DNA from 2 places in the Glutamicibacter sp. M10 genome. Region 2 is predicted to be linked to the other one. Evidence: riboswitches for the same ligand, from Rfam matches in the RefSeq annotation. Region 2 holds a riboswitch; the other holds the start of a gene.
What was found. A riboswitch is a leader RNA that binds a small molecule or an ion and turns the genes downstream of it on or off. The one in region 2 is predicted to bind glycine.
Positions count from the first base shown of each region.

Region 1: another riboswitch for glycine. It lies ahead of cycA (D-serine/D-alanine/glycine transporter); the one in region 2 lies ahead of gcvP (aminomethyl-transferring glycine dehydrogenase).

Region 1 is NZ_CP104918.1:960,481-975,288, forward strand. Features, by position in the region: gene N6V40_RS04720 (TetR/AcrR family transcriptional regulator) at 42-677, shown strand; gene N6V40_RS04725 (zinc-binding alcohol dehydrogenase family protein) at 691-1,668, opposite strand; gene N6V40_RS04730 (PadR family transcriptional regulator) at 1,674-2,201, opposite strand; gene N6V40_RS04735 (Rv2578c family radical SAM protein) at 2,365-3,387, shown strand; gene N6V40_RS04740 (CGNR zinc finger domain-containing protein) at 3,388-3,936, opposite strand; gene N6V40_RS04745 (MarR family winged helix-turn-helix transcriptional regulator) at 4,409-4,858, shown strand; gene N6V40_RS04750 (FUSC family protein) at 4,858-5,889, shown strand; gene N6V40_RS04755 (4a-hydroxytetrahydrobiopterin dehydratase) at 5,860-6,264, opposite strand; partial or broken gene cycA (D-serine/D-alanine/glycine transporter) at 6,437-7,941, opposite strand; glycine riboswitch at 8,117-8,225, opposite strand; glycine riboswitch at 8,226-8,324, opposite strand; gene N6V40_RS04765 (hypothetical protein) at 8,578-8,790, opposite strand; gene N6V40_RS04770 (hypothetical protein) at 8,894-9,283, shown strand; gene N6V40_RS04775 (heavy metal translocating P-type ATPase) at 9,292-11,538, opposite strand; gene N6V40_RS04780 (heavy-metal-associated domain-containing protein) at 11,596-11,916, opposite strand; gene N6V40_RS04785 (metal-sensitive transcriptional regulator) at 11,974-12,303, opposite strand; gene N6V40_RS04790 (lipid II:glycine glycyltransferase FemX) at 12,400-13,542, shown strand; gene N6V40_RS04795 (carboxylate--amine ligase) at 13,557-14,808, shown strand, end outside.
Region 2 is NZ_CP104918.1:1,325,304-1,340,111, forward strand. Features, by position in the region: gene N6V40_RS06480 (SIP domain-containing protein) at 1-406, shown strand, start outside; gene N6V40_RS06485 (MarR family winged helix-turn-helix transcriptional regulator) at 497-970, opposite strand; gene N6V40_RS06490 (ABC transporter ATP-binding protein) at 1,074-2,918, shown strand; gene N6V40_RS06495 (MarR family winged helix-turn-helix transcriptional regulator) at 2,915-3,400, opposite strand; gene N6V40_RS06500 (glutathione S-transferase C-terminal domain-containing protein) at 3,629-4,738, shown strand; partial or broken gene N6V40_RS06505 (RNase H family protein) at 4,929-5,869, shown strand; gene N6V40_RS06510 (APC family permease) at 5,953-7,404, opposite strand; gene N6V40_RS06515 (serine hydrolase domain-containing protein) at 7,668-8,330, shown strand; gene N6V40_RS06520 (serine hydrolase) at 8,351-8,827, shown strand; gene N6V40_RS06525 (SGNH/GDSL hydrolase family protein) at 8,892-9,680, shown strand; glycine riboswitch at 9,782-9,879, shown strand; gene gcvP (aminomethyl-transferring glycine dehydrogenase) at 10,044-12,890, shown strand; gene gcvT (glycine cleavage system aminomethyltransferase GcvT) at 12,903-14,030, shown strand; gene gcvH (glycine cleavage system protein GcvH) at 14,091-14,471, shown strand; gene glyA (serine hydroxymethyltransferase) at 14,471-14,808, shown strand, end outside.

The sequences.
Region 1 (14,808 bases), 360 kb from region 2:
GGAATAATTACCAAACAACTGTTTGGAGATACGATTGGCTCATGAGCTGGGATACGGAAGCGACTCGTCAAAAATTGCTCACCGCTGCGGTTGGAGAATTTGCAGACCGTGGGTTTGCTGGCGCCCGAATTCGAGAGATTTCAAATAAATCGGGATGCAACCCAGAGCGGATTTACTTCTACTTTGGCAACAAAGAGGGACTCTTTGAGGCGGCCTTGGTGCACGAATTGTCCACGGCCCTTGACGCCGTCACGGTGGTGGGTCAGGGCATCGAAAGTATCGTGGCATTCGCTGAAAAATACTTTGACTTCTCCTCAAAGAACTCAAAAATGGCACGGCTTGCTCATTGGGAAGGTCTTGAACATGGCAGTGCAGCTGGCGCCAAAGAACGCTCGGTGCGAGCTGAATCCAAAGTTCAAGAGATTCGCAATGCTCTGGGTATCAGCAACTTAGAGGACGCGCAGAACCTGCTGTTTGTTGTAGTGTCGCTGTGCAATTCTCTGCTGGCCACACCCAACGTTCACCAAGTGATCTTGGGGAAAAAATCAGTGGCTGGCCACAAGAAAATCGTGGCAGACACGATTCGTTCGCTGGCGCAGGACCTTGTCGAGAACGAATCCGAAGGTCAAATGGGCATGGCCGACAACGCGCAGAACCAAGAGCTCTCCAATGACTGAAGAAGTCAGGTACTCAGGGTAAGAGTACGAGTTTGCCGCAAGCCTTATCTGATTCCATTAGGGCATGGGCATCCTGAACTTCGCTGAGCTCAAAAGTCCGGTCTAGTGGAACGGTGGCGGAACCAGCGGCAACCTGATCCAAGAAGCGTTGCAGTACGGTGGCTGGAAGATCCCTCGATTCACCAGAATAGGCGGAGAGTCGCACACCGCGAGGCAGGTAGTCGATGGGGTAGAAGTCCTTCACTGTCCACTGGTTAGAAAGCATGCCGGTGAAACAAACGGTCCCGTGCATCCGTGTTGCCAAGAGCGTATCGCGAAGTGTCGGGGTGCCGACAAGCTCAACGGCCGCATCAACTCCTTCCGGATAGATTTCCCGTACTTGCTCCGCAACGTTTCCATCATCAATGATGATGTGGTCCACTCCAAGCTCACGCAACCTATCGCCCTTGGTTTTGTCTCGGGTGGTTGAAATGACGGTCATGTTCATCAACTTAGCCAGCACTGCAATGGTCATGCCAATTGAGGATGTTCCGCCCCGAATGAGGATGCTTTGTCCAGGCTGGGCATCCAGACCTACACTCAACGTTCCGTAGGAAGTTTGAAGCATCTCCGGTACTGCGCCAAGAACTTCCCATGGCAACTCGGAGGTAAATGGAATCACCTGGTTGACTGGAACGCAGGTGTATTCGGCGTAACCGCCGTCAAAGGTGCGTCCCATGCCACCCATCATGGTGGCCACCTGAGTTTCGGTGGTAAACGTGCCGCTGGGATCAAGGTCCACTGTGCCAACCGTTTCAATGCCTAGGACTCGAGGCATCTGCACTGAGTCGCCGGCCAACCCAAGCCGGGTGTGAAGTTCTGACCGGTTCATTCCCGCCGCGCGAACGCGGATGCGAATCCAGCCCTCGGTTGGTTCTGGAATGGGTAGGGATTGAAGCTGTAAGTTGGACACTGGTCCGGGCTGAGATAAGACGACTGCACGCATGGTCATTTGGATCATTTTCCTTCGTTGTCATTGAGAAGCTCGCGAATCCACTTGCGTTCTTCATTGCGCAAGGCGCGGGCGCTGCGCTGAGCACCTCTCCGGTATGGATCCGTCATGTCTGCAATCTTCACGCGAACTCCCTCATTTGAGTAGAAGCTGGCTGGTGCTTCGAGAAAGTCCAAGCGTCGCTGAAGCACTGCGTTTCTTTCTTCGGCATCAGGTAAGACAGAAAGGAAAGTGAGGACGGTGAAAAAATGTGTCAGGTCGGTGATGGCTAGTCCGGAAGCGTCCCGCAGAATTGCCAGAAGGCGAACGTGCCCAGCCTCGGTGAGGCCTAAGGTTTGCCGCTGAGCGCCCGCTACTCCGGGTTCGCTTTCTTTAGTCACGTACCCAGCTTTGGCAAGTCGGGTGATGGCTGGATAAAGGGTGCCGTCACTGATCTTGCGGGCGTGCCCACCGAGCTCTTCCATTCGACGTCGAAGCTCATAGCCGTGGAGACGGCCTTCAGACAAGAATCCCAGAATCATCAACTCAATCACGTGAACATCATACCTCGATTCGTGGTATATCGGAACGAGGTATAGAATTATCTGACCGTCTTGACCGGAAAGGTGATCCGGTAGTCAGGTATCGGAAACTGTTGAGCCGAGCTTGGGATCTGATCCTGAACTTGGCGTCACCGTCCAGGAGTGAGAAGGACCAATGGCAAAACCAGCCGGAAATATTGAACCAAAACCAATGCGCTGGGATGCTCAGAAAGACGCCGTTGAACGAGACGTCATCACTGGAGCTGCCGTACTAAAACTCTCGGGAGTCACCCGCACGGTTCGTACGCCGGAGTTCGCAGGAATCGAATTTCATGAAGTCGAATCCAAATCAGCACTGACTAAAGTGCCAGAAACCTCGCGAATGCCGTTTCGCTGGACCATCAATCCTTACCGAGGATGCACGATGGGCTGCCGTTATTGTTTTGCCCGCAGCACCCACGAATACCTGGGGCTCAATAGCGGGCCAGATTTTGACCAACAAATCATCGTGAAAACAAATATTGTTCAAGCGCTGGACCAGGAACTGAGAAGAAAACGTACGTGGAAGCGTGAACTGGTTGCGCTGGGATCAAACACTGATCCGTACCAGCGTGCTGAAGGACGCTATCAACTCATGCCGGGCATCATCCAAACGCTAGCGGCACACGATACTCCGTTTTCCATCCTGACCAAGGGCAGCTTGATTCGGCGGGACATCCCTCTACTCAAGGCGGCACGGGAGCGCGTAGATATTAGTATCAGCATGTCTATTGCGATCTTTGATGAAAGCCTGCGCGAGCTGATGGAACCCGGCGCACCAAAGGCCGAAGCCCGACTAGAGACGGTCAGGTTACTGACCAACGCGGGATTCGACGTCACCGTCTTCTTGATGCCCATCATTCCGTTTCTCTCGGATTCAGCGGAACACTTAGAGCGCGCTATGGAACTGATTGCCAGCTCCGGTGCCAAGGCTGTCATGCACGGGGTGATGCATCTTCGACCGGGCGCTCTCGAATCGATTCAAGCGTGGGTGCGCACGCATCGCCCTGAACTAGGCCCGCAATTTGAGAAGCTGTATGGGCGCTCTTCTAATGCACCGGTTGAGTACCGCCGGCGCATTAGTGAGACGGTACATGTCTTGGCGCACAAGTACGGGTTACATTCACTGGATGATGCGGATCAACCACTCGGACAGTGACTACGAGTGTTTTGCTGCCTTGCGCGCACGATAGGCGCGAACATGCTCACGGTTGGCACAATTGCCGATATCGCAATAGATCTTTGAGCGGTTTCGTGACAGATCTAGCAGGGCGTTGTGGCAATCGGAAGAAGCGCAGATTCGCAGTCGATCTAAACCGCCAGCACGAATGACCTCAGCAAGTGACATGGCTGCGTCCACTGCCAACCGGTCGTAGAGCGGAGTGCTGGTGGTTGTGGCGTGCAGGTGATATCCGAGGTTTTCACTCTTGATCAACTGTGGCTGGGCGTTGGCGTTACGAAGGATCTGATTGACCCTAAATACTGCTTCTTCCTCATCTCCAGTCCAGATGCTCTTGAGCTGGGAACGCAGCTGACGAATGGAACGAAGTTCGGCCTGGTTGTGAGCGCGGGAGCCTTCAAAATTTTCAGAGTCAAGGAACTCATCCAGATCAGCCACGGTGGAGAGCATGTCGATTATTTGCACCTCGGTGTTCAGGAGGTTCACGACGGTCTTAAGTGAGGCTTCGATGTCTGGAGCAAAGGTCATAATTCGTTCCTGAATAAGGGTGGATTGACTGCCTTACAAGCCTAACCGCATCGTGATGCCCGCTTGTTTGGTTGCCCTTGTGTGGGGCGGAAAATTCTTCCCAAAAGTTGTCATTAGGCATGAATGAAACCACTGATCCGAGGTTGCCACCATTGCTGGCACGTTGTTGCCCTTGCTGAGTCTGGCAACCGTAGAGTCCAGGAATCGAGAGGTGCTTTCGCGGAGGTTTTCTTGTGAGTCAACGAAACGTTGAAATTCTGGGTGAAGCAGGAATATAGTTAATGGCGCAGACCCCCTCATATTCTTGAGATCAAGGGGGTCTAGCTGTTTAACTTTCAGATTTCTTTGCACATCAGGGTTTTTACCTTGCGCTCATCCCTCAGCGTTGCTGTTGCCGTCATGCGGATGTGACGTTCGTTCGATTATCGGCTCAAACGGAAATAGTTTCGGGATGAAATGATATTTTGAAGGGATGAACGACTTTCTGATTCCCCAGTTCCAATGGAACTCCCTGAGCTACCTGACCTCGCGGGCTGGACGTATAGGCACCCAAGAACTCACCGAGCTCATGGAATCAGAATCACTGACACGCAACCACTTCATGATCGTTTGCGCGCTCGCCGAGTTCGGGCCAATGTCGCAAAATGACTTGGCCAAGCATTCAAACCTGAACCGCGGGCACTTAGTGGCCTACTTGGACGAGCTGGCCGAACGAAAGATCTTAGAGCGCAGTGTTGACCCGGCGGACCGCCGGCGCAACATCGTCACACTGACGAACGCCGGCAAGAAGTTCACCGCACGGGCCACCGCCGCGGCGCAACGTAGCGAAGCTGACGTCTTTGGTGCGCTTGACGCCAAGCAACAAGCAACCCTGCGCTCATTGCTTCAGCAAGTAGCCACCAAAGATGGCGAGGCACGCTAATGAAACAACATGTCAAAGAAGTCCTCGCACGCAGTGTTGTTGTCGCGCCACCTAAACCCTCGGTGATCCCGGCCGCTAAGGCAGCGCTGGCACTGACCGTCCCGCTGGTGTTGGTCACCATCACCGGCCACCTGGACTGGGCAATGTATGCCGCCTTTGGTGCTTTCTGTTCGGTCTTTGGACGTTACGATTCCTACGCGCCACGTTTTTGGCAGCAGCTTTCCGTAGGTCTGGTGCAGCTGGCTGCCATGCTGCTCGGAACCTATTTCTCGTACATCCACGCGCCATTTTTCATCTGCGTCGTCGTGCTGGCGCTGATTGGTTTTGGCGCGCACTATGTTTCTCACGCAGCCCGATGGATGCCACCAGGACCTGTCTTTGCGGTCTTCGCAGGTGGCGCTTGCATCACCGTTCCCGCTACAACTAACTCGTTCATCGGTGTGCTGCTCGTTGGTGGCGGAACGATGATCTTCAGTCTGCTGTTCATGCTTGGTCTGTCGCTGCGTCGGGCGCACCTGTTCCACACGTTGGGTCGAGGGATCTCTTGGGCCCCATCGGCACGCGCCCTGCCCGAATCACTCCAGATGGGATCCGGCGTGCTACTGGCAGGCATCGTCGCTCAGCTGGTTGGTGGTGGGCACTGGTACTGGGCCTGCCTTGGTGCCATCGCAGCCGTAACTGGAATTGATACCTATGCGCGGGTGGCCAGAGGGCTACAGCGTAGTGTCGGAACCTGCGTTGGTGTACTGCTGGCCGCCGCGGTTTTTGCCTTCCAGCCGCCCATCTGGGTCATCTTGCTGGTGGCGATTATTGGTCAGATCTGCATTGAGCTGGTCATCTTGCGCAACTACGCCGTTGGCATGATCTTCATGACCGTCACCGCGCTATTGATGGTTCACATGGTCAGCCCGGAACCGGCTTCTAGCTTACTGATTGACCGGATCGCGATGACCGCACTGGGCGCCGGGGTTGGCGCAGTGCAGAGCATCGTGATCGGAGTATTAGCGAGTCGCCGAAAGGCCGCCGCGTAGTACTTCCGGTTTGCCCTTGGGTTGGGCAGTGGTTTCTTGATTCAGATTGAGCACCACGCAGCTCAGTCGGTGCGCGTCCGTGGAAATGCGGCGGGCCAGGGAAAGATCCTGCTCGGTAATTTCGGTATTCAATTCATGGGCCAAACGAAGCGTGACAACATCAGCACGCCAATCCACCTGCGGGTGAAGGTCCACCTTCTCAGCGAGCAAGCCCACGAGGGTAATGAATTCTAATGCGGTGCTGCTGGATTCAAATCGGTAGGAAACTCTGAATGAATCCTCGTCTGCTATCCAATCATCAAGAGCGGCTAAACGCTGCTTCAGATTTAATGCTGTTGGTGATTCATGAAATGGAATCTGTCGAAGGACAGTCATGGTGTATCTCCTGAAGGCGGAGGGTCATCCCATGGTGCTGGCCAGAGGCCGCCAAATTTCATCATCGCAGTAATTAGTCCCGAGGTACAGCGTCCACAGTGAATACGCAGGCTGCCCCGGACCCTAGGCCTAAGGTCCGGGGCAGCCGGCTGTCGCGCTGAGGTACCTTGGGCTACTTATGCGCCTTTTGCTCCAGAACCTTATCCGTGGCTGGAATATCGCGATGGCCAAACGCCTGAGCATCTCGGTAGGCCGCGGCTTCATAGCGTTCCTGGGCCACCTTGCCCACGTGCGCCATACGTAGCGCTTGGTGCCTCGGGTGGCGGCGGATCACGAGGTAGGCAATACCCAGTAGCAGGAACCAGATGGGTGTGACCAGTAGGGCAACAAGAGTATCTGGCTGAGTGGTCAAGGCCCACAGAATAAATCCGAAGAAGCCCAGAACTATGTACGGCATCACTCGACCACCGGGAACCTTGTAGGCCGACGCATCGTGCAGGTGAGGGCGGCGGGCGCGGAACACCAGGTAACTGAGCAGAATGATCGTCCATACAAACATGAAGCACAAAGCCGAAACGGTAGTAACCAACGTGAAGGCTCCCATCACCGAATCGCCACTGTAGAGCAGGACAACCCCGGCCAGCAGGAACATGCACGAGAACATCAGGGCGTTCTTGGGAACTTTGCGGTGCGAAAGCTTGGCAAAGCTCTTTGGAGCATCGTTTTCTAGGGCTAGGCCGCGCAGCATGCGGGAAGTGGAGTAGATGCCGGAATTGGCGCTGGAGGTCGCGGAAGTGAGCACCACAAAGTTGATGATGCCGGCCGCCCCAGCCAGCCCGGCTAGGGTGAACATCCCGACAAATGGCGAGTTTTCCGGGGAGAACAGCTTCCATGGTTGGACAGTCATCAAGATGATCAAGGCGCCGACGTAGAAGAACAGAATGCGGATCGGGATGGAGTTGATGGCCTTGGGCAGGGTCTTCTCAGGATCCTTTGTTTCGGCGGCAGTTGTACCCACTAATTCGATGCCCACAAAAGCAAATACGGCGATTTGGAACCCTGCGACAAAGCCCATGAAGCCCGTAGGGAACATTCCGCCATTGGCCCACAGATTACTCACCGATGCGGTGGCACCATTGTGTTGGAACCCGGTGATGATCATGACTAGCCCAATAATGATCAGTGCGCCGATGGCGATGATCTTGATCAGCGCGAACCAGAATTCGGTTTCGCCGAAGGCTTTCACGGTGGCCAGATTCAGCACGAGTAGTAGCGCGATGCAGCCCAGAGCGGGAATCCATAGTGGTAGCTCACCCCACCAGTAAGCAACGTAGTGGGCGATGGCCACGACGTCGGCAATGCCGGTGACCACCCAGCAGAACCAATAGGTCCAGCCGGTGAAGAACGCCGCCCAGGGCCCAGCAGGTCTCCTGCGAAGTCGGCGAAAGTCTTGTAATTGAGGTTGCTCAGCAGTAGCTCGCCCATCGCCCGCATGACGAAGAAGAGCATGAAGCCGATGATGATGTAGACAAAGATGACTGACGGGCCGGCGACGGAGATCGTTTTACCCGAACCCATGAACAGGCCGGTGCCGATGGCACCGCCAATGGCGATGAGCTGGATGTGTCGGTTTGATAGTCCGCGTTCAAGTGTGGGATCAGAACTGGTGGTACTCATGCTGGTTGCCTTCCAGGAGTGTGGCGTGACGCCTAGCAACTTGCTTTGCTCAAGATGCCAGATTCGCCGACTCCGGGAAGGCAACGTCAGCTCGCTGCGCTAAGAGCAGCTACTGCCTATGCCACTGGAGAGAGCCGTCGAATCTAATGCGCACAAAGCGTCACTGTTCGTGGTCCCTCCCCAATCTGTATATGAACCTGAGAGTTTTCACTTCAACCCGACTACTGGGCGAAGCTTGCTCCTTCGGTGAGCGCAGTTCATTCTGCGCTGCTTTCCAGAGTTGCCTTCTCGTGGCGGTACGGGGGCCTGAGAGTTTCCCGGGGAGGAAATTGCTCCTACGGCGCCCGCCCTTGGTGAGGGCGGGACTCTCCCGCCACGTATCAATGGCATTGTGGTGATTACCGTCACAGTATGCCCTGAGCGGTGAATGTGACGCAAGTCTCATGGCGCAAGGTTTCTTTGGGGGCCGTACCGAGACATTAGTGATACCAAACCGAGGCAGTATCTTTATATCCGGACTCTTGATTAAAGGTCGGGTCAGTTTCATCATTGTGGACGGGAGAGAGGACCCCACAATGAAACCCATTCTCAAGTCGCTATCCAAGGGTGGCGCAGTACTGGCAGCGAGGCTTCTGCTTACCAGCAGTGCAGTTGCCATCGCAGCACCACCTGATCATGCAGGACGTCCGGATCATGTCGGCCCACCGGGCCATGCAGGTCCGCCGAGTTGGGCGCCGGCACCGGAGCATGCCGGACCACCAACTGCCAAGCCAACTCCGACACCTGAGCCAACGGAACCAACCGAAGATCCGGGGGTACCTGGCGTACCGTTTCGCTGTACAACGTCACCTTTGACCTGCCGCAAGACTGGGAAATCGTTGAAGATTGTGAATATGGATGCCAAGACGAGTATTCGGTCTACAAGATCTTGGATTCAAAGAAGAATCTCGCATTGGATCTTGAAACGACTAGTTTCAGGGACACTGACAACCCGAACACCTATAAGCGCGAGGTGCTCGACTCGGCCCCAGCGCCTGATTTGCAGTACGCACCGACCAGTGTGGTCTCCTACTACCGGGAAGCCAGCCTCGGCGACAGGGATTTGAGTGTTGCCGTCATCATCGATGATGTATGGCAAAACTGGACCGAAGCACCGGCAATTGATTACTTCAAAACCAGTGCCGAGGAAACCCCAATCATGGCCATGAATCCTGAGTACCTGCACGCACTGGGACTTGATGAGGACGGGGATACCACCCTCGACGAGGCCAAGACTTTCGTGGCAAGTGAGCAGTACTCAACTCTGAAGAAAGTCCTGACCAGCGTCAGGGAGACTCCGTAACCGCCGGGCTATTTGCCAAAGCTGCGAAGGCGCAGTGAGTTGGCAACCACCAGAACGGAGCTGGCTGCCATAGCGGCACCAGCAATCATTGGATTGAGCAAACCCAAGGCCGCGATCGGGATACCCGCAGTGTTGTAGGCGAAAGCCCAGAACAGGTTCATCTTGATCGTGGCCAAGGTTTTGTCCGATAGATCAATGGCGGCAGCGACCTGATGAAGGTCATTGCCCATCAGAGTAATATCTGCAGCTTCAATGGCAACGTCGGTGCCGGAGCCCATGGCGATGCCGAGATCGGCTTGAGCCAACGCCGGAGCGTCGTTCACACCGTCACCCACCATGGCCACAACCTTGCCCTGCTCCTGCAGCGAAGAGATAGCCTTGGCCTTTTCGCTTGGCAGTACACCAGCAAAAACATCGTCAGACTTGATGCCAACTTGTGTTGCCACCTTGGCGGCCACCGATGGGTTATCACCGGTAAGTAAAACTACCCGCAGACCACGGGATTGCAGTTCATTGATCGCTTCTGAAGAAGTTTCTTTGACTTGATCACCAACGGAAATCACCGCTTGGAACTGGGCATCGACCGCAACCAGAATCGCAGTGGCGCCGGCTGCTTCAGCCTCTTCGAGCAAAGAGCGGGCCGAGGAATCAAGTAGCGTTCCCTGGGCTTCAAGCCAGCTGGGCCGGCCAACAACAATGGTCTTCCCAGCCACGGTTCCCGATACTCCGCCACCGGGCTCCGAGCGGAAATTACTCACCTCGGGAAGCGTGCCAACGTTGGCACCGGCGGTGGCGATAGCCTGGGCAATTGGATGTTCTGAATGGTGTTCCACTGCTGCGGTCAACAGCAAAACTTCAGTTGCGTCCACTCCAGCGGCGGTGGTTGTGCCCGTATGTGTCATCACTCCGGTGGTGACGGTGCCGGTCTTATCTAGAACAATCGTGTCCAGTTTGCGTGTGTCTTCCAAAACCTGTGGGCCACGGATCAAGATACCCAGTTGAGCTCCACGGCCGGTACCCACCAACAAACCGATGGGGGTGGCAAGACCTAAAGCACAAGGGCAAGCAATGACTAGCACAGCAACAGCTGCACTGAATGCTTGGTATGGATCAGCGGAAACCAGCCACCAAATAACAAAGGTGAGTACTGCGATGCCCAGAACAATCGGCACAAAGACGGCCGAGATGCGATCGGCAAGCCGCGCAATGGGTGCCTTGCCGGACTGTGCCTCGGAGACTAGCTTGCCCATCTGGGCCAGGGTTGTTTCTTCACCTACGCGGGTGGCTTCAATTACTAGACGGCCAGAAGTGTTCAGGGTTGCACCGGTAACTTCGGAGCCCACGCGAACCTGTTGCGGTACGGATTCGCCAGTGAGCAATGAGGTATCTACCGCGCTATCACCGTGGGTGACCGTGCCATCGGTGGCGATTTTCTCACCGGGGCGCACCACAAAGTGATCTCCTGGCTGCAATGCACTGGCCGAGATCTTCACTTCTTGGCCATCACGCAGCAGTACAGCTTCCTTCGCTCCCAGACTGAGCAAAGATTTCAGCGCGTCAGATGCCGACGTCTTGGCGCGATGCTCCAGAAAGCGTCCAAGCAACAGCAAGGTAGCCACAACGCCTGCGGTCTCAAAGTAGAGGGCATGCTCGCTCATGGGCATGCCAACGTGCGCCGTCATCTGCGGATCCAGAACAAGCTGGATTGCCGAGAAGAGATAGGCGGCCAGCACACCGAGAGACACCAAGGTATCCATGGTGGAGGACAGATGCCGGGCGTTGATTGCTGTTGCCTTATGGAAAGGCCACGCACCATAGAAGACCACTGGGGTGGCCAGGGCAAAGGCTACCCATCCCCAATGCGGGAACTGCGAGGCCGGGATCATGGAGATCACAAACAGCGGGATGGTGAACACCGCCGAAACGATCAGCCGTCGCAGCAGATGGTTGGGGACCAAATGCTCATGACCCGAATGTTCATCCCTATCATGGTGATGCTCAGGCTGTACTGGCTTTTTTACCGAGGCGCCGTAGCCGGCAGCTTCAACGGTATTGATCAGCGTTTCGTCGCTGACATCCACCGGTACCTGAACCTTTGCTGTTTCCAGCGGGAGGTTTACCAAGGCGCTGACACCGGGCAGCTTGCCCAGTTTGCGTTCCACTCGGTTCACGCAGGAAGCGCACGTCATGCCTTGAATATCAAGATCGACGGTACGCAGTTCTGCGATTGGCTTCTGGGGTGCGTGGGAGCTCATTATTTCTACCTTGCACTTTCTGGCCCGTTGTTTACGGGCTGTGCCTGGCGCGGGTGGCTAGGCGTTGATTGCTTCGAGGGTGTAACCGGCCTCGTCGATCGCTTCGCGCAGGCTTGCTTCGCTCAGCTGCTGCGTTGCGGTGACGGTGGCCGTGGAGATGCCCTTGGCATCGAGTACGACGTCGACGTTTTGTACGCCGGAAAGTTCCTTGAGTTCTTCGGTGACCGAGGCGACGCAGTGGCCGCACGTCATGCCGGAGATCTTCAGTTCCGTTTGGATGTTTAGGGGAGTTGCCTGATCACGAGTGGTGATCTGTAGGCCCTGGGAGGTCTTCGAGTTGTTCTCATTGGAGCATCCGCAGTTGCATTCGTGGCTCATGATCTTGCTCTCTTTCGATGAATTTTGTGTGAATCGGAAATCTAGGCGAAAAAACGCTTAGCGGACCAGCCTCGATATTGCGGCGGTGGCCTCAGAGATTTTCTCCTGCACAATGCTCGGGTCCCCGGTTTCCAGCGAAGACTTCGCAGCATCAACCACACAATGGCCGATGTGGTCATCGATCAGCTGCACGCTGACCTTGTGTAATGCTGCGTTGATCGCCGAAATCTGGGTCAAGATATCGATGCAGTATTTGTCTTCATCAACCATCTTGGCCACTCCGCGAACTTGGCCTTCAATACGTTTCAGTCGGCGTTCCAGCGCGGCTTTATCCGCGTGGTAGCCATGATGTTGTGCATGCTCATCAACGCTCTGCGTGGTTTCCATACTCCTAGAATACCCCTATGGGGTATTAAGTCAAGTACCCCCTAGGGGTATTCAACCTCCCTACTTAAGTCCACGAAGCACGATAAGATTTCACCCGTGAGCCACAACGACCTGCACGTGCGTCCGATTACCAGCGCCGAACACTCAGTTTTCCTTGAGACCGCCCTCGACGTCAGCTTTTTGCAGCGTCCAGAATGGGCCCGAGTCAAGGGCGGCTGGCGTGGTGAATCCATCGGCTGGTTTGACCAAGACGAACTGGTAGGCACCGCGCTAGTACTGCACCGCGCTGCCCCAGTCATCAAGAAGACCCTGGCCTATGTGCCGGATGGTCCAGTGATTGACTTCCAGGCGCACCCAGCCGAAAAGGTCATCCGCCCGCTGGCTGCGTACCTGCGCAACCGTGGTGCCTTCCAGCTGAAGATGGGCCCAGGCCGCGAAGTACGCACCTGGGCAGCCGGCGCTGTACGCAAAAACCTTGGCAAGGAAGGCTTCGCCCAACTTTCTGACCTAGAGCTGAAAAGCTCGTCGGCCCAGGCACTGGCCTTGAACGACGCCCTGCTAGACCTGGGGTTCACCAAGGAAGACGTCGGCCTAGACTTCGGCGCAGGCCAGCCCGAATACGTCGCTCGGGTAGCACTGCAGGATGAAAATGGCACCCAGCTGGACGTTGAGCAGGTGATGGCCAGCTACTCCGCGACCACCCGCAACGAAACTCGTAAGGCGCTCAAGAGCACCTTGGAAGTTGAAGTGGGAGACACCGCGGACATGGCTCGATTCCATGCCCTGTACAACACCACCGCAGACCGCCAAGACTTCACCGGCCGTCCACTGAGCTACTTCGAGACCATGCACAAGGTGCTCAACGAAGCCGTTCCAGGTTCTTGCACTCTGTACATCGCGAGTAATGAAGGCGTGGATTTGGCCGCCTCCATTGTGATCCGCTCTTCTAACCTGGCGTGGTACCTGTACGGTGCCTCCTCCAATGAGCAGCGCAAACTCTTTGCCCCTAAGGCGATCATGAACCGCATGGTGGAAGACTCCATCGCTGCCGGTTGCCGCTACCTTGACCAGGGTGGCGTGAGTGCAACCTTGGATAAGGAACACCACCTCTCGGGTCTGACCAAGTTCAAAACCAATACCGGCTGTGACATCGTGCAGACCAACGGCGAATGGGACCTAGCGCTGAACAAGCCGCTGGCCTGGGCCTTCGAAAAGTACATGAACTGGCGCAAGAAGTAGGGAAAACAGTACTCATGGCAATCGAAGAAACCCAGCCATTCGTCCCCGTCATTCTCGGCGGCGACATTGGCACCTACACCCTGGCGCGCGAATTTTATGAAGCCTACGGCGTTCGCTCGGTAGTCCTGCCCGCAGCAGGCAACGGTGTTATCGAGCATTCGGTAGCCATCGAACTGCGCCCCATCGGCTCCATGGCTGATGAAGACCGCGTTGTGGCAGCACTGATCGGGTTGGCTGCAGAGCTGACCGCAAACTCTGCACGCCCACTGATGCTCTTTGGCTCGTTGGACTTCCACATCATGCTCATTGCCAAGCACCGTGAGCAGCTCGAAGCACACTTCGTGATTCCCTACCCAGAGCGGGAGATCATTGAAGCGGCCGCGCTGAAGGAGAACTTCTACGCGCTGGCAGAAAAGTTTGAGATCGCGCACCCACGCACCGCCGTGTACTACCCTGCCAATGACCTTGAACTCATGGCCAAGGAGTTCACCTATCCGATGATCGGTAAGCCATCAAGCTCCGCGGATTGGATCGCCGCGAAGTTCGAGGGCAAACAGAAAATCCACACCATCAATAACCGTGATGATCTGGAAAGTCTGTTATCCAAGATTGACGCCAGTGGTTACACCTCCGGCTACGTCCTGCAGGAATATGTGCCTGGCGGGGACGACGCTATGCGTTTGTGCACCTACTTCGCTACCAAGGAAGGCAAGGTCATCTTTGCTGGTTATGGGGAAGTCGTCATTGAAGAACACGCCCCGCTGGTACTGGGCAATTCCGCGGCAATCGTCACCGGTCAAAATGATCAGATGGCCGCCGATGGTGCGCGCATGCTTGAAGAACTCGGATGGCGCGGTATCGCAATGATTGATGCGAAGTTTGATCGCCGAGATAACACGGTGAAATTCTTCGAGATCAACCCACGCTTGGGCCGCAACCACTTCTATCTGACCGCTGCTGGGGTGAACCCGGCCCGTTTCTACGTCACCGAATTCTTGGGTCCTGAATTTGATAGCGGTGACCCACAAACCGATGCAGTCATGGAAACGCCTGCTGGCGTGCTGCAGTTGCGTCGTGAGCACCTGTTCACCGTCCTGCCACACCACCTGCTGGGACGTTTCTTGGGCAGTGCAACCGGGAAGAAGGCAGCTGCCCTGCTCAAAGCTGGCAAGGTATCCAACCCGTTGAAATTCGCTGCAGAGAAGCACCCACGCCGTAAGGCTTACCTAGTGCTCAATGCGATTAACCACTACCGCAAGTACAAGA
Region 2 (14,808 bases):
TGCGATCCTTGAGTCATTACCTTCTCATGTCACCGGACATGCCCTGATCGAGGTGCCAGAGACCACCGACATTCTGGGTGCTTCGACTCGTTCTGGGGTGTCCGTACAGTGGCTTACCCGCGGAAATAGTGAGCACGGGGAGCTACTACGATCGGCCTTGCGTCAGGTCGTGGCAATCCCGGCAGCCGGTGTTGTTGATACCAACGCCGAGCCTGAAGACATTGACATTGATTCCGAAATTCTTTGGGAGACCGGCCAAGCCAACAACGCCCCGTTCTACGCGTGGGTTGCCGGTGAGGCAGCGACCGTGAAGGAAATGCGCCGTTACTTGGTGCGTGAAGCGGGTCTAGATCGCAAGCAGGTGGCCTTCATGGGCTACTGGCGTCGTGGGAAGACCGAAAACTAGAACTGAATTTTAGTCCTTGGACTATTCCAAAGCGGCGGCCCTGAAAATCATTAAATGGTTTTCAGGGCCGCCGCTTTTTGGTTTTGAGAACTAGTTGCTGCTCGCAGGCTTGCAATCGGAACGCCGTGGGCGAGGATTTTCCCTGTCTAGGATCTCCAGCAGGCGGGTGAGCTCCCTGCGATCATCGCCCGGAAGCTTTTCAAAGTACCCGTCCATGCTCTCGCGTCTAAGCCGAGTCAGCTCACCTATTTGAGCCTTGCCACTGGGGCTCAGTGCGATGAGTGTGGCACGTCGGTCTGCAGGATCCGGGGTGCGGATCACCAGCTCTTTAGCTTCAAGCTGGTCGACAACCTCGGTGGTGGAGCGCGCGGCGATATGTAGTCGCTCTGCTAAGTGCGAGTTGCGCATCCCCTGGTTTTCGGCATGGCTGAGCAGGCTCAACACTCGCGATTGATGTGGGGTGATCCCTAAGGGGATGAGGTTTTCTCGCCAGCGCCCGCGGATAACGCGCGAGGCCCGGAGAAAGAGATCTGCCAAGTCATCCTTGGACTCTTCGTTCTGCATGCTTTCAAGAATAGTGTGTTCTTCAGAACAAATTCAAGATGAAACCACATAGTGAGGTTACCTCTGCTATTCTTTGTGTGAAAAGAGTGATGAGGGAGGGTCTATGAGTTCAGGAGCAACGCACGGAGCACCGGCCGCGCTTACCGGTGGTGGCCGCATGAAAAATTCGGCCCAAGATAAACAATGGCTAGCCGAGCATCCGGTCTCACTCAAGCGTGTGGCCGAACTTTTTAGACCGCACCTGGGCTCTGTCATCGTCGTGGTCCTACTGATCGTAGCCTCGTCCATCATTGGCCTCGCTCAACCCTTCATTGTCCGCGAGCTGATTGATGACGCCATTCCCAATAGCAATGTTCGGCTTCTGATGTTCGGCGCCGGGGGACTGGTGCTCATTGCGCTAGCTGCCGCGGTGCTGGAAGTGCTGCAAACGTGGCGCGCCACCTTGATGGGGCAGCGCGTTATGCACCGACTGCGTACCGGTCTCTTTACCCACTTACAGAAACAGTCGCTCGGATTTTTCACCAACTCCCGTTCAGGGGACGTCCAATCTCGATTGATCAATGATGTCGGGCAGATGCAGTCGGTCATTACCAATTCGGCAACCAGTATCGCTTCAAACCTGACCACCGTGGTGGCAACAGCAGTAGCCATGGTTGCTATCTCTTGGAAGCTCAGTCTGATTTCTTTGATTGTCTTCCCTCCGGCAATTTTGCTGGCCAAACAGACCGCAAAGTTGCGGCGCGCGGTCACCGGTAAGCGACAGCGCGAGATGTCTAACCTGACCTCGCTGATTGAAGAGCGGCTGAGCATCTCAGGAGTACGCCTGTCCAAGATCATGGGCACTGGTAGTGCGGACGCTGCGGTCTTCGCGGATTCCAGCCATAAGCTCATTGACCTTGAAATGAAAAGCGCCCTAGCCGGACGCTGGCGCATGGCCACCATGAGCATCATTTTTGCGGCTATTCCAGCTGCCCTCTATCTGGCTGCCGGATTGCCGGTGACAGGCGAAGGAATGAGTATCGGTACCCTGGTTGCCTTCACTGGGCTACAAGCTGGGATCTTCCGTCCAGTCATGGGCTTGATGCAACTATCGGTTCAGTGGGTTTCGGCCATGGCCTTGTTCAGCAGGGTTTTTGAGTACCTTGATACTGACCAAGAATTACCGGTGCCGAAGAATCCAAAGCCGGTGAAACCAGAAAATGTTCAGGGGTACGTAGAGCTTCGCAACGTGAGCTTCCGCTACCCGCAAGCTAATCGGGCGACCTTGGATCAACTAAATCTGACACTTGAAGCCGGCACGATGACCGCAGTGGTTGGCTCTACTGGTTCCGGTAAGTCCACTCTAGGCTCATTGCTTCCACGATTGCTGGACCCAACTTCGGGACAGGTGCTGCTCGACGGAGTTGACCTCAAAGACTATGCGCCAGAAGGCATCGCGAATGTGGTCTCTGTGGTGGCTCAGGAGAGCTACTTGCTGCACGATACTGTCAGGGCTAACTTGCTCTGGGCTGCACCGGAAGCAAGCGAAGCTCAACTGTGGCAGGCGCTCGAAGCCGCACAGATTGCAGAGCTCATCCGCGGGTTGCCTCAGGGCATAGATACCGAGGTAGGTCAGCGTGGCCATCGGTTCTCCGGTGGAGAACAGCAACGTCTGGCCATCGCTCGAACCATGCTGCGCAAGCCAAAGGTTCTGGTGCTGGATGAGGCAACTAGCGCACTGGATACAGTCACCGAAGCTTTGGTGCAGCAGGCACTGGATGAGCTTGCAGTTGGGCGTACTACTCTGCTCATTGCACACCGGCTAAGCACTGTGATGCGTGCGGATAAAATTGTGGTGCTCGAAGATGGCCAGATTGCTGAGGCAGGAACCTTCGACGAGCTGGTGGCCCTTGGTGGTCGCTTTGCGCGATTAGTTCAAAACAGCGAGCTAGCCGCGCAAAGGAACTAGCAGGAGGAGCCTCTGAGCCCTTGCTTTTCCAGTGAGTCCAGGATCTTTGGCAACGCGGATTCCAGTGCTTTGCGTTCTGCAGGATCAAGGGAATCAAAGAGCGTTTCGCGCACAAAGGTGACGTGGGTCGGCGCTGCACTTTGGATGGTTTGTTGACCCAATTCGGTGAGCGCAATTTGGTGACCGCGGCGATCGGTTTCATCCGAGCAACGGCTGATCAAGCCCTTGGCTTCCATACGACGAAGCAGGTGTGAAAGTCGGGAGCGGTCCCAGCGAAGTCCTTGAGCAACGTCAGCGGGACGTAAACTTGGTTCCGGAGTCTCTGAAAGTACCGCCAAAACCGAATATTCCCCGGACTGCATTTGTGCATCGCGGAGTAACTGACGGTCCATTGCGCTGGGGAATTGCCAGAGGAACTCGCGTATCGTGCGCCAGAGTTCCTGCTCGCTATCGGTGAGCCAGCGGGTCTCGTCGCTCTTCATGATTTTCTTTCACCCTTGTATCGTTAGCCCAATAAAATTTTGTTGACGCATCAATCATCTCGTGTAAGGTTGGTTTTGGCAACATAGGCTGACACGTCAATTAACTGATGGCCAGCTACCTGCCGAAATATTGATTCACATCATCATGTTCAACGGGCAGCCGTTGTTCTAGGGTCGATGTGGAAGCACACTGAATGTGTAGAGCATGAAGGACTTTGGAGGGAAACGATGAGCGAAGAATATTCAACGAAGGGTGCCTATGTCACCGGCGGAGAATTCACCCGTGATACCAACTACATCCAAGACCGGATTGTCGCTGATACTGCGCCAGAAAATTACAGCAATGAGCATAACGACAGCAAGATCGGTCATCCGTTGGCCGGTGTTTCTGAAGGTGCCCAGCTGTGGCCAGTAGAAGCAGGGCGCTACCGCTTGGTGGCAGCTCGTGCTTGCCCTTGGGCCAACCGCACCCTCATTGTTCGCCGACTGCTTGGCCTAGAAAATGCCTTGTCCGTTGGGCTTCCCGGGCCAACCCACGACGCCCGCAGCTGGACTTTTGATCTAGATCCAGACGGGAAAGATCCAGTTCTAGGCACCGAACGAATCCAAGAAAACTACTTCAAGCGCTTTGCTGACTACCCTCGTGGCATCACCGTTCCGGCCATCGTGGATATCCCATCCGGTGCCGTTGTCACCAATGAGTACCCACAAATCACCTGGGACCTATCCACCCAGTGGAAAGAATTCCATCGCGAGGGTGCACCAAATTTGGTGCCGGAAGATCAGCTAGATGAAATGCTTCCGCTGATCAAGCGGATCTTCACCGAAGTGAACAACGGCGTATATCGCGCAGGATTTGCTGGGGATCAGAAATCCTACAGCGACGCTTACGATCGTCTTTTTGATACGTTGGATTTCCTGGAAGAGCGACTTGCTACCCGTCGTTTCTTGATGGGGGACTACATCACCGAAGCGGACGTACGTCTGTTTACTACCTTGGTGCGTTTTGATCCGGTGTATCACGGTCATTTCAAGACCAACCGCAACAAGCTGGTCGAGATGCCTAACCTTTGGGGTTATGCCCGTGATCTGTTCCAGACCCCTGGTTTTGGTGACACCATCGACTTTGAACAGATCAAGGCTCACTACTACGTGGTGCATGAAGACATTAACCCAACCCAGATCATCCCGAAGGGTCCAGTGCTAGAAAACTGGTTAGAACTCTCGGGTCGTGATCAGTTGGCCGATAACGGTCCGTTCCTCAACGGCACCGCACCGGGTGAAGTTCGAGCCGAAGAGCGCGTGCAAGCCGGCCACAACCCGTTGTACTCGGCATAGCTAGTAGAACGCTTAGGCTAAGTGGTCTTAACCCTGGGTTCGGGTGACGTTTTGAAATCGTCAAAACCTGCCAGCTCAGGGGTTTTCCATTTCTTGAGCTTTTCTTCAGTTTTAGTTTTGAGTCGAACCGTCAGCGACATGGCCCGATAGGTAGGTCAGAGGCAGGCATCAGGCGTGGCAGGATTAAAGCATGACGATCATTGCAGCTGCAGATGGATCCGCCCTAGGTAACCCAGGGCCGGCCGGTTGGGCCTGGTACGTGGATGACAATAATTGGGCGGCCGGTGGTTGGGACCACGGAACAAACAATATGGGGGAGCTGCAAGCAGTCCTTGAACTCTTCCGGGCCACCGCACACCTGCCTGATGAAGAGCTAAAGATCCTCTGTGATTCGCAGTACGCCATCAATTGCATCAGCAAATGGATGCCGGGCTGGAAGAAGCGCGGCTGGAAAAAGCCGATGGAAAACAGGTGTTGAACCAAGACATCCTCAAAGAACTTGATTCGGCCATTGTCGGCCGCAAGTACACCTTTGAATGGGTCAAGGGTCATGCCGGGCATGACCTGAACGAGGCTGCCGACGAACGTGCTCGCGCAGCGGCCACCGCTCATCAAAGGGGAACTTCCCCTGACGCTGGCCCCGGTTACATCGTGGGAAGCGCACAAGCGCCAGCCGCGGCAAGTGCTTCCACTACGTCCGCGCCGGCAGAGCCAGTTGAGCCAGCTCACGAAGCCGAACAACCCGCACAGGTATCTGCGCTAGTGTCAACATCCGGGGACTTTGCCGCGACGGTTTATGAGCTGGAGCAAGGATTCCTCGACCCACAAATCCGCACCAGCTTTACTGAGATCGCCGACTTCTTGCACCCCAGCTACCAAGAGGTGACCCGCCACGGTGGGCTACTGGATGTAGCAACCATCGGCACCCTGTTGAGTTCCGGATCCTCCCTGCCCACCACGGGGCAGATGCAGGTTCTGGCCACCCGACAGATCAGTGAAGAAATGGTGTTGCTGGCCTACCGAATGAAGCCAAGCGACTCTGAAGTTTTGGTGGTCTCCTCCTGGTGGCAACTAGGCGAACAGGGCTGGAAGCTTCGCTTCCGTCAGGAAACTATCGAGCAGTCCGCATAGCGGCCAGTGCGAGATTAGAGGCTTAAAGAACTGTGGTCCACCGAGAAAAATTCTCGGTGGACCACAGCTGTACCCGATGCTATTTATTCGTAGTGCCCGGGGCGGGTTTCGATAATGCCCTTTTTGTAATTGATGCGGTTGACCAGCCAGGTCACTGCCCAGAGCAGTACGCCAATAACCAGCAATAGGCCGGCAATTTCGTACTGCACCCAGTCCTCGCGCGAACGGGCCCACGGGCCGGCGAGGAACAGGCAGAAGGCTACGCCGAGAATCGGGATGACGGTCGGGGTACGGAAGGCATCTTCCGGTGCCTTTTCGCGGCGCAAGACCAGCAATGAAACATTAACTACGGCGAAGACGCAGAGCAACAGCAGTGCTGTGGTTCCACCCAGCGAGCCAACAATGCCGTTCTCGCTATCCAAGTTGACGTAAGCCACCAAAGCAATGGCCAGCGCGGTGCTGAACAAGATGGCTACCCAAGGGGAGCGGCGGGTGGAGTGCACCTTGCCCAAGAACTGCGGGAGCACGCCTTGACGGGCCATGCCGTAGAGCAATCGGCTTGCCATCAGCATGTTCATCAGCGCGGTGTTGACCACGGCAAAAACGGTCAAGAACGGGAAGATAGCGTCCACCGGAATGTTCGGGGCGCCCAGGCGCACCACGTCCAGCAAGATACCGGCATCTGGATTCTTCGGGTTCAGCAAGTCGCCGGTAGGGATCACCATGATCACGGTAACTGCCACGAGCATGTAGATCACTGCACACAAACCCAGACCAATAAACATGATCTTCGGGAATACCTTGTTTGGGTTCTTGGTTTCTTCCACCAAGTTCACCGAGTCTTCAAAACCAACCATGGCGAAGAAGGCGATGGCGGTACCCATGGTTACCGCGGCAAAAAGACTGCGGTCCGACGGGGTCTCGAAGACTACAAGACGGCTGATATCACCCTGACCGGACGCAATAACAGAGAAGCCGATGCCGATGATCACTGCCATGATGGCCAGCGAAATAATGGTCAAGACGAGGTTGAACCTGACGCTCTCACCCACACCTCGCAAGTTGATCAGCGCAAGGATCACGATGATGGCAATGGCAGCCCACATGCCCGCTTGTGGCGTGGTGGGGACACCATCAATGAACTGGCCAAAACCGATCAGAAGGTTCTGACCAACCAAGGTTGCTGAGGTCGCGGCACTAGTAATGCCTGAACAGGCCACGGTGAAAGCCACGATGAAAGTGACAAAATGGATGCCAAAAGCTTTGTGCACGTACAGAGCCGCGCCAGCGGCGTGTGGGTACTTGGTGACCAGTTCGAGGTAGCTAAAAGCGGTCAAAGTTGCGATGGCAAAAGCAACGAGGAACGGCAACCAGGCCGCGCCACCCACTTGGCCAGCAACCTTACCGGTGATGGCAAAAATGCCTGCGCCGATGATATCGCCCATGATGAGGAATAGCAGCAGCTTGGGGCCGATCACCCGCTTGAGTTCTGTATCCTGGCCCTGGGGTACTGGCGTGTCACTATTCACAGTCATGCGATCGAGATCATCTCCTTCAGTAGTAGGTGGCAAGCATGACAAATTTAGTTGTTGCACCCATAGTCGGCAAACCGTCTTCTGAGTTGGCTCACAGTATCACGAGTCCAAAGGTTGCAAAATGACGATAAGCGGTACTACGCCCCTCTAGCTGTGACCTGACATACGGATGGGATCTTAGTAGCATGTTGGCGAGCCAAGTGAGAATTGCGCTGGATCCGACTAGGGTTAGTTGAAAAGCGACAAGCACTTTAAGGACGTAGATGGACTCGGTGATTAGCGAAGATTTCGCACCTTTGGCTCAAGCTCTGGAAGCACGAGCTGCTGAAGAAGAAAACTACTCGGCACAGCTCGCTGTTTATCACCGGGGTGAACTCGTGCTCAGCCACAGCGTCGGTGAGCATTTAGCGGCGGATGCACTGACCTGTGTCTTCTCGTGTACCAAAGGCATGGGCGCACTGGTCATCGCCTTACTCGTCCAAGATGGCCTGATTGATCCAGCTGCCCCAATGACCACCTACTGGCCAGAATTTGGCGCCGGTGGAAAGAATAAGCTCACCGTTGGCGAGGTGCTCAGTCACCAGGCTGGCGTTCTTGGTGTTCCCGGCGGTGTACCAAGTGAAGTCCTACTGAACTCGGCTGAATATGCCAAGGTTCTGGCGTCCATGCCAAGCATCTGGCCGCTGGGTCAGAACATCGTTGGATATCACGCCATCACCATGGGCGTACTGATGGAAGAACTGGTTCGCCGCGTCGCCGGCAAAGAGCTTAAAGATGTTTTTGAAGAGCGCATCCGTAAACCTCTGTCGGCAGACGTTTATATCGGACAAGACCCGTCACTGGAATCACGCTACCGAGATGTCTTAGCTGGCGTTGAAGCGCCAAGCGAATTTTTGATCCCTTCTCGCCAGCTGGCCTGGCGGTAAACTCCGCCTCCGGATTCGCCTTGGCAGACGGTCCGGTTTACAACTGGCATGAGCTGGCCAACTCAGCCCAGGTACGTCAGATCGGTCCGGCGTCCATGGGTGCGGTAGCCAACGCTCAAGGCCTGGCCGGAATCTATGCCGCATCCTTCGGCGCCGTTCCATCCCTCGGCGCGATGCAAGGATTCCTCAGCGCGGACACCTGGTCACAGGTCTCCACCGAACTGGTTTACGGACTGGATCGAAGCAACGGTTTGTTGCAGGCTTTTGCCTTGGGATTCATGAAGGCTACCGCCCGCAATAATTACGGCTCCATCTTCGCCTACGGTCACGACGGAGCTAACTCATCTTTGGCCTTTGCCGACCCTGCCTACCAGCTCGGCTTTGGCTTCATTCCCTCACGCAACGAAGGACCCAAAGACACATCTACCGGGGTCAAGCTCAGTCAGCTGGCGCGCCAGCTGATCCTCGCCAAGAACGCCAAGGCTAAATCAAACTGAACCTTGGCAAACTGAACCTTGGCAGTGAACAGAAAAATTTAGCAGATACAAAAGTGAGATTGAAGTGAAGAAGTATTTGGCATTGGGTGATTCGTTCACCGAAGGCGTCGGCGACGTAGATTCGAATCGACCTAACCAGGTGCGCGGATGGGCCGACCGAGTCGCTGAAGTGCTCAGCGCGCAGGGCGACTGGGAATACGCCAACCTCGCGGTACGCGGAAAGAAAATCGGTCAGGTCATCAACCAGCAACTGGACCAAGGCCTGTCCATGAAGCCAGATCTGGTGAGCATCTACGCCGGCGGAAACGACATCTTGCGCCCCAGAGCAGATCTTGATGCGCTGATGCGTGGTTATGAAGGGATGGTCCGACGCTTCACCGAGGCCGGAAGCACCGTTGTACTCTTCACCGGTTTTGACACTGTCGAATCTCCCTTGTTCTCCAAGACCCGTCCGCGTACTGCGATCTATAACGAGAAAATTCGCGAGATTGCCGATAAGTACGGCGCGGTCATTGCGGACTACTGGCGTTGGCGCGAATTCTCAGACTTGCGTTATTGGTCTGTAGATCGCCTGCACATGAACGAGCTGGGACATGCACTGATGGCCGCGAGGGTTCTTGACGTTCTTGGACGACACCAGGTCACCGACGAAAACTGGGCAGATAAACTTCAGGCTCCGGTTCTGCCGGATCACGCGGTGAACTCTCGCGGCGAAAAGCTGAAGCAAGAATTGGGTTGGGCTACCGAACATTTGGTTCCTTGGGTTAGGCGCAGGCTCTCGGGCACATCCTCGGGTGATTCCTTGTCAGCAAGGTATCCGCAGTACGTTCAACTCACGGCGGTCACGAAGTAAAACTTTTGTGACAGTTCAACGCAGCGCGACTCTTTGACCTAAAGCGCGAGGCAGGTAACATGGTTGTGTGCTGCAGATCTAAGATCAGCAGCACACGCCATAGACGGATGGCGGGAGAGTCCCGTTCACACCATGGACGGGCGCCGTAGGAGCAATTCCTCCCCAGGAAACTCTCAGGCCCCCGTACCGCCATCACGAGGCAACTCTGGAAAGTAGCCGGCCAGATCCGGTTCACCGAAGGTGCAAGTGCTCGGCTTTGTTGGCCGAACACGTAAAACTCTCAGGTAGTGCAACAGGGATGGGGAGGCAAAGCGTCCTTCCTTTGGCATGCGCCAAGACAGATCCCGTGGAGACTCCAGCACCATGACCATCACGCAGACTTCGGCTTCTACGAACAGTGAATTCGTTACTCGCCACATCGGCCCGCGTCCTTCTGACGTCGCCACCATGCTTCAGACTCTTGGCTACGACAGCCTAGAATCACTGATTGATACCGCAGTTCCCGCAGATATCCGACAAGGTGCCGCACTGGATATTCCAGCAGCACTAAGTGAAACCGAAGCGCTGGCCCACCTGCGTGCGGTAGCCTCCAAAAACGTCATGAAGACCCAGATGATTGGTCAGGGCTTCTACGACACCCTCACCCCAGCGGTGATTCGACGCAACATTGTCGAAAACCCAGCCTGGTACACCGCTTACACCCCGTACCAGCCAGAAATCTCCCAGGGCCGCCTCGAAGCCCTACTGAACTTCCAGACCATGGTGATGGATCTGACCGGTCTGCCAATCGCCAACGCTTCTTTGCTGGACGAATCTTCGGCCGCCGCAGAAGCCGTGCTGATGATGCGCCGTGCTAACAAGAAGAAGGCCAAGGGCAAGACCGTCCTGGACTCCAACATCTTCCCGCAGACCATCAAGGTTGTGCAGGGCCGTGCCGACGCACTGGGCTTCGAAGTTGAAGTTGCTGACCTCTCCGCAGGCCTGCCAGAAGGCGACATCTCCGGCATCGTATTGCAGCAGCCAGGTAACAACGGCTCCATCGCAGAACACGCAAGCATCATCGCAGCCGCCAAGGACGCCGGCGCAATGGTCACCGTCATTGCTGACCTTTTGGCTTTGACCATGATCACCCCTCCGGGTGAACAAGGCGCCGATATCGCTGTGGGCAACACCCAGCGTTTTGGTGTTCCACTGTTCTTCGGTGGTCCACACGCGGCCTACATGGCCGTTGCCGATGGTCTGACCCGCTCGATGCCAGGGCGCTTGGTTGGTGTCTCGGTTGATGACGCTGGCGTTCCTGCCTACCGTCTGGCACTGCAGACTCGCGAGCAGCACATCCGCCGCGAGAAGGCGACCTCCAACATCTGTACCGCTCAGGCATTGTTGGCCATTTGTGCCTCGATGTACGCGGTGTACCACGGCCCAGCCGGGCTAAAGCAAATCGCAACCCGCGCCAACAACCACGCTCGCGTGATTGCCACCTCGCTGGTAGCAGGCGGCTTCACCCTCGCATCCAATACCTTCTTCGACACCGTTGTGGTGAACGTGAAGAACGCCGAGGAAATCATCTCCAAGGCGATCACCGCGGGCATCAACCTGCGCAAGGTCAACGACACCCAGGTTGGTATCTCCACCGATGAGGCCACCACCTCAAGCATCGTCAAATCCCTTCTTGAGGTCTTCGGCGTAGAGCTTTCGGCTCCAGAAGGCTTTGAGATCCCAGAGTCGCAGGTTCGCACCAGCGACTACCTGACCCACCCGATCTTCAACACCATCTCTTCCGAGACCCAGATGATGCGTTACCTGCGTCGTCTCTCGGACCGCGACCTGGCACTGGACCGCACCATGATCCCATTGGGGTCGTGCACCATGAAGCTGAACTCGGCTGCCGAAATGGAATCCATCACCTGGCCAGAGTTCGCTTCCATCCACCCTTACGCGCCGGCAGAGCAGACCGAAGGTTGGCGTGAACTGATCACCGACCTTGAAGGTCGACTGACCGCGATCACCGGTTACGCTGGCGTCTCCATCCAGCCAAACGCTGGTTCCCAGGGTGAATACGCGGGCCTGCTAGCCATCTCGGACTACCACGCATCACGCGGCGAGGGTCAGCGAAATGTCTGCCTGATCCCAGCCTCGGCTCACGGCACCAACGCGGCTTCCGCGGTACTGGCTGGCATGAAGGTTGTCGTTGTAAAGACTGCTGCCGATGGCACCATCGATTCCAATGACCTGGATGCCAAGATCGAAGCCAACAAGGACGTGTTGGCTGCGATCATGATTACCTACCCATCCACTCACGGTGTGTACGACGCTGACGTACGCGAAGTGTGCGACAAGATCCACGCCGCCGGCGGCCAGGTATACATCGACGGTGCCAACATGAACGCACTGGTTGGTCTGGCACAGCCAGGTTCCTTCGGTGGCGACGTTTCGCACCTTAACCTGCACAAGACCTTCTGCATCCCTCACGGTGGTGGCGGCCCAGGCGTTGGCCCAATCGGCGTAGGCGAGCACCTCTTGCCATTCCTGCCAGGCGACGCTTCGGGCACCTACACCGAACGTGACGGTGTGCCAGTGGTTGCTACCGCTTTCGGTTCGGCCGGCGTACTGCCAATCTCTTGGGCTTACATTGCGATGATGGGCGGCGACGGTCTGACCGAAGCTACCAAGCATGCAATTTTGAACGCCAACTACATTGCCAAGCGTCTGAACGAGCACTTCCCAGTACTGTTTACCGGTAACAAGGAATTGGTTGCCCACGAGTGCATCCTTGACCTGCGCGAATTGACCGCCAAGACTGGGGTGACCGCAGAAGATGTGGCCAAGCGCCTGATCGACTTCGGCTTCCACGCACCAACCTTGTCCTTCCCAGTAGCAGGCACCCTGATGGTGGAACCAACCGAGTCTGAGGACTTGGGCGAGATTGAGCGCTTCATCGAAGCGATGATCACCATCCGTCAGGAAATGGAAGAAGTGCTCTCGGGCGTTTACACCATTGAACAGTCGCCACTGCGCCACGCTCCACACACCGTTACCGCCGTGGTCAACAGCAACTGGGACCGCAAGTACTCGGTAGAGCAGGCTGCGTTCCCGGTATCGCGTCTGAAGTTCGACAAGTACTTCCCGGCTGTTGGCCGTATTGATGGTGCTTCCGGCGACCGTAACCTGATCTGCTCCTGCCCGGCTCCTGAAGCCTTTGAAGACTAAGAGGATTTCACGATGACTGAGACTACCCACGAACTAAAACGCACCGCCCTCTATGAACAGCACAAAGAGCTGGGCGCAAACTTCACTGACTTCGGCGGCTGGGATATGCCACTGAAGTACGGTTCAGAATTGGCCGAGCACAAGGCTGTTCGTTCCACTGCTGGGCTTTTTGACCTGTCCCATATGGGCGAGGTGTACCTGGCTGGACCGGAAGCGGTCACCGCGCTGAACACCGCGCTGGCAGGCAACTTTGGCATCATGAAGGTGGGCAAGGCCAAGTACTCGCTGATCCTCAATGATGACGGCAAGATCATTGATGACTTGATCGTGTACCGCCTTGAAGAAGAAAAATTCCTTGTGGTTCCTAACGCTGGCAACGCTGTGGTGGTAGCCGCAGCCCTTGCAGAGCGTGCAGCTAAATTTGATGTCCAGGTCGATAACGCTTCGGAGCGTCAGTCGCTGATTGCAGTGCAGGGACCGAACGCGCAGGACATCGTCTCCAAGCTGGCAGCTGACCAAAGCACCGTTGACTCCGTCACAGAGTTGAAATATTACGCAGCGGTTTATCTGGTGCTCGGCGGTCTTGACGTTCTGGTTGCGCGCACAGGATACACCGGCGAGGATGGCTTCGAATTGATCATCAACAATGATCAAGCGGCCGAGCTGTGGGAAAAAATTGTCACAATTGGTGCGGATCACGAGTTGGTTCCGTGTGGCCTTGCCGCACGTGACTCGCTGCGTCTGGAAGCTGGCATGCCGTTGTACGGCAACGAGCTAAGCCTAGAACGCACCCCATTTGATGCGGGATTTGGCCCTGTAGTCTCCTTCAAGAAGGAAGAAGACTTTGTGGGCCGAAAGGCTCTTGAAGCCCTGCGAGAGCAGACTCCAGCACGCAAGCTGGTCGGTCTGAAGGGTCTGGGCAAGCGCGCCGGACGCGGTGGCTACGCCATCGTTAAGGACGGCGCTACTGTTGGTGAAATCACCTCAGGACAGCCATCTCCGACCCTCGGCTACCCGGTAGCCCTGGGGTATGTGGATGCGCAATACAGTGAAGTTGGCACCGAGCTAGAGGTCGATCTGCGAGGTAAGACTTTGCCATTTGTCGTCGTCGAACTGCCGTTCTACACGCGAGCCAAGTAACGTTAAACATCAGTAGGGCCTAGCCATACGCCCGCTTATTCCCTTGGGAGAGGAAATACCGTGAGTAAAGTTCTTTCGTCATTACGCTACTCGGCAGAACATGAGTGGATCGATGCATCGTCCCCAGCCAAGGTCGGCATCACCCAGATCGCTGCTGACGCCCTGGGCGACGTTGTCTACGTAGACCTGCCAGAGGTTGGCGATTCGGTCAGCGCAGGTGAAACCTGTGGTGAAGTTGAGTCCACCAAGTCGGTTTCCGACCTGTTCTCGCCTGTTACCGGCACCGTAGTTGCGATCAACGACGAGGCTGTAGAAAACCCGGCAATCTTGAACGAAGACCCATATGGTGCCGGCTGGCTGTTCACCGTAGAGGTCGCCGAAGAAGGTCCGCTACTTTCGGCAGCAGACTACGCAAGCGCGAACGGTGGAGATGTCCAGTAATGAGCAACCAGAATTTTGAATCTCTGGCACCAGCATCGCTGACCCAGTCCCTAGCAACTCTGGATCCTGAGGTAGCACAGCGCATCGACGCCGAGCTAGCTCGCCAGCAGCGTGGCCTGGAAATGATCGCTTCGGAGAACCACACCGCCCAGGCTGTTATGCAGGCTCAGGGTTCGGTGCTAACCAACAAGTACGCCGAAGGTTACCCGGGACGCCGCTACTACGGTGGTTGCGAAGAGGTTGACGTCATTGAGACGCTGGCCATCGATCGCCTCAAGGCTCTTTTTGGTGCCGAGTACGCCAACGTTCAGCCACACTCCGGTGCTCAGGCTAACGC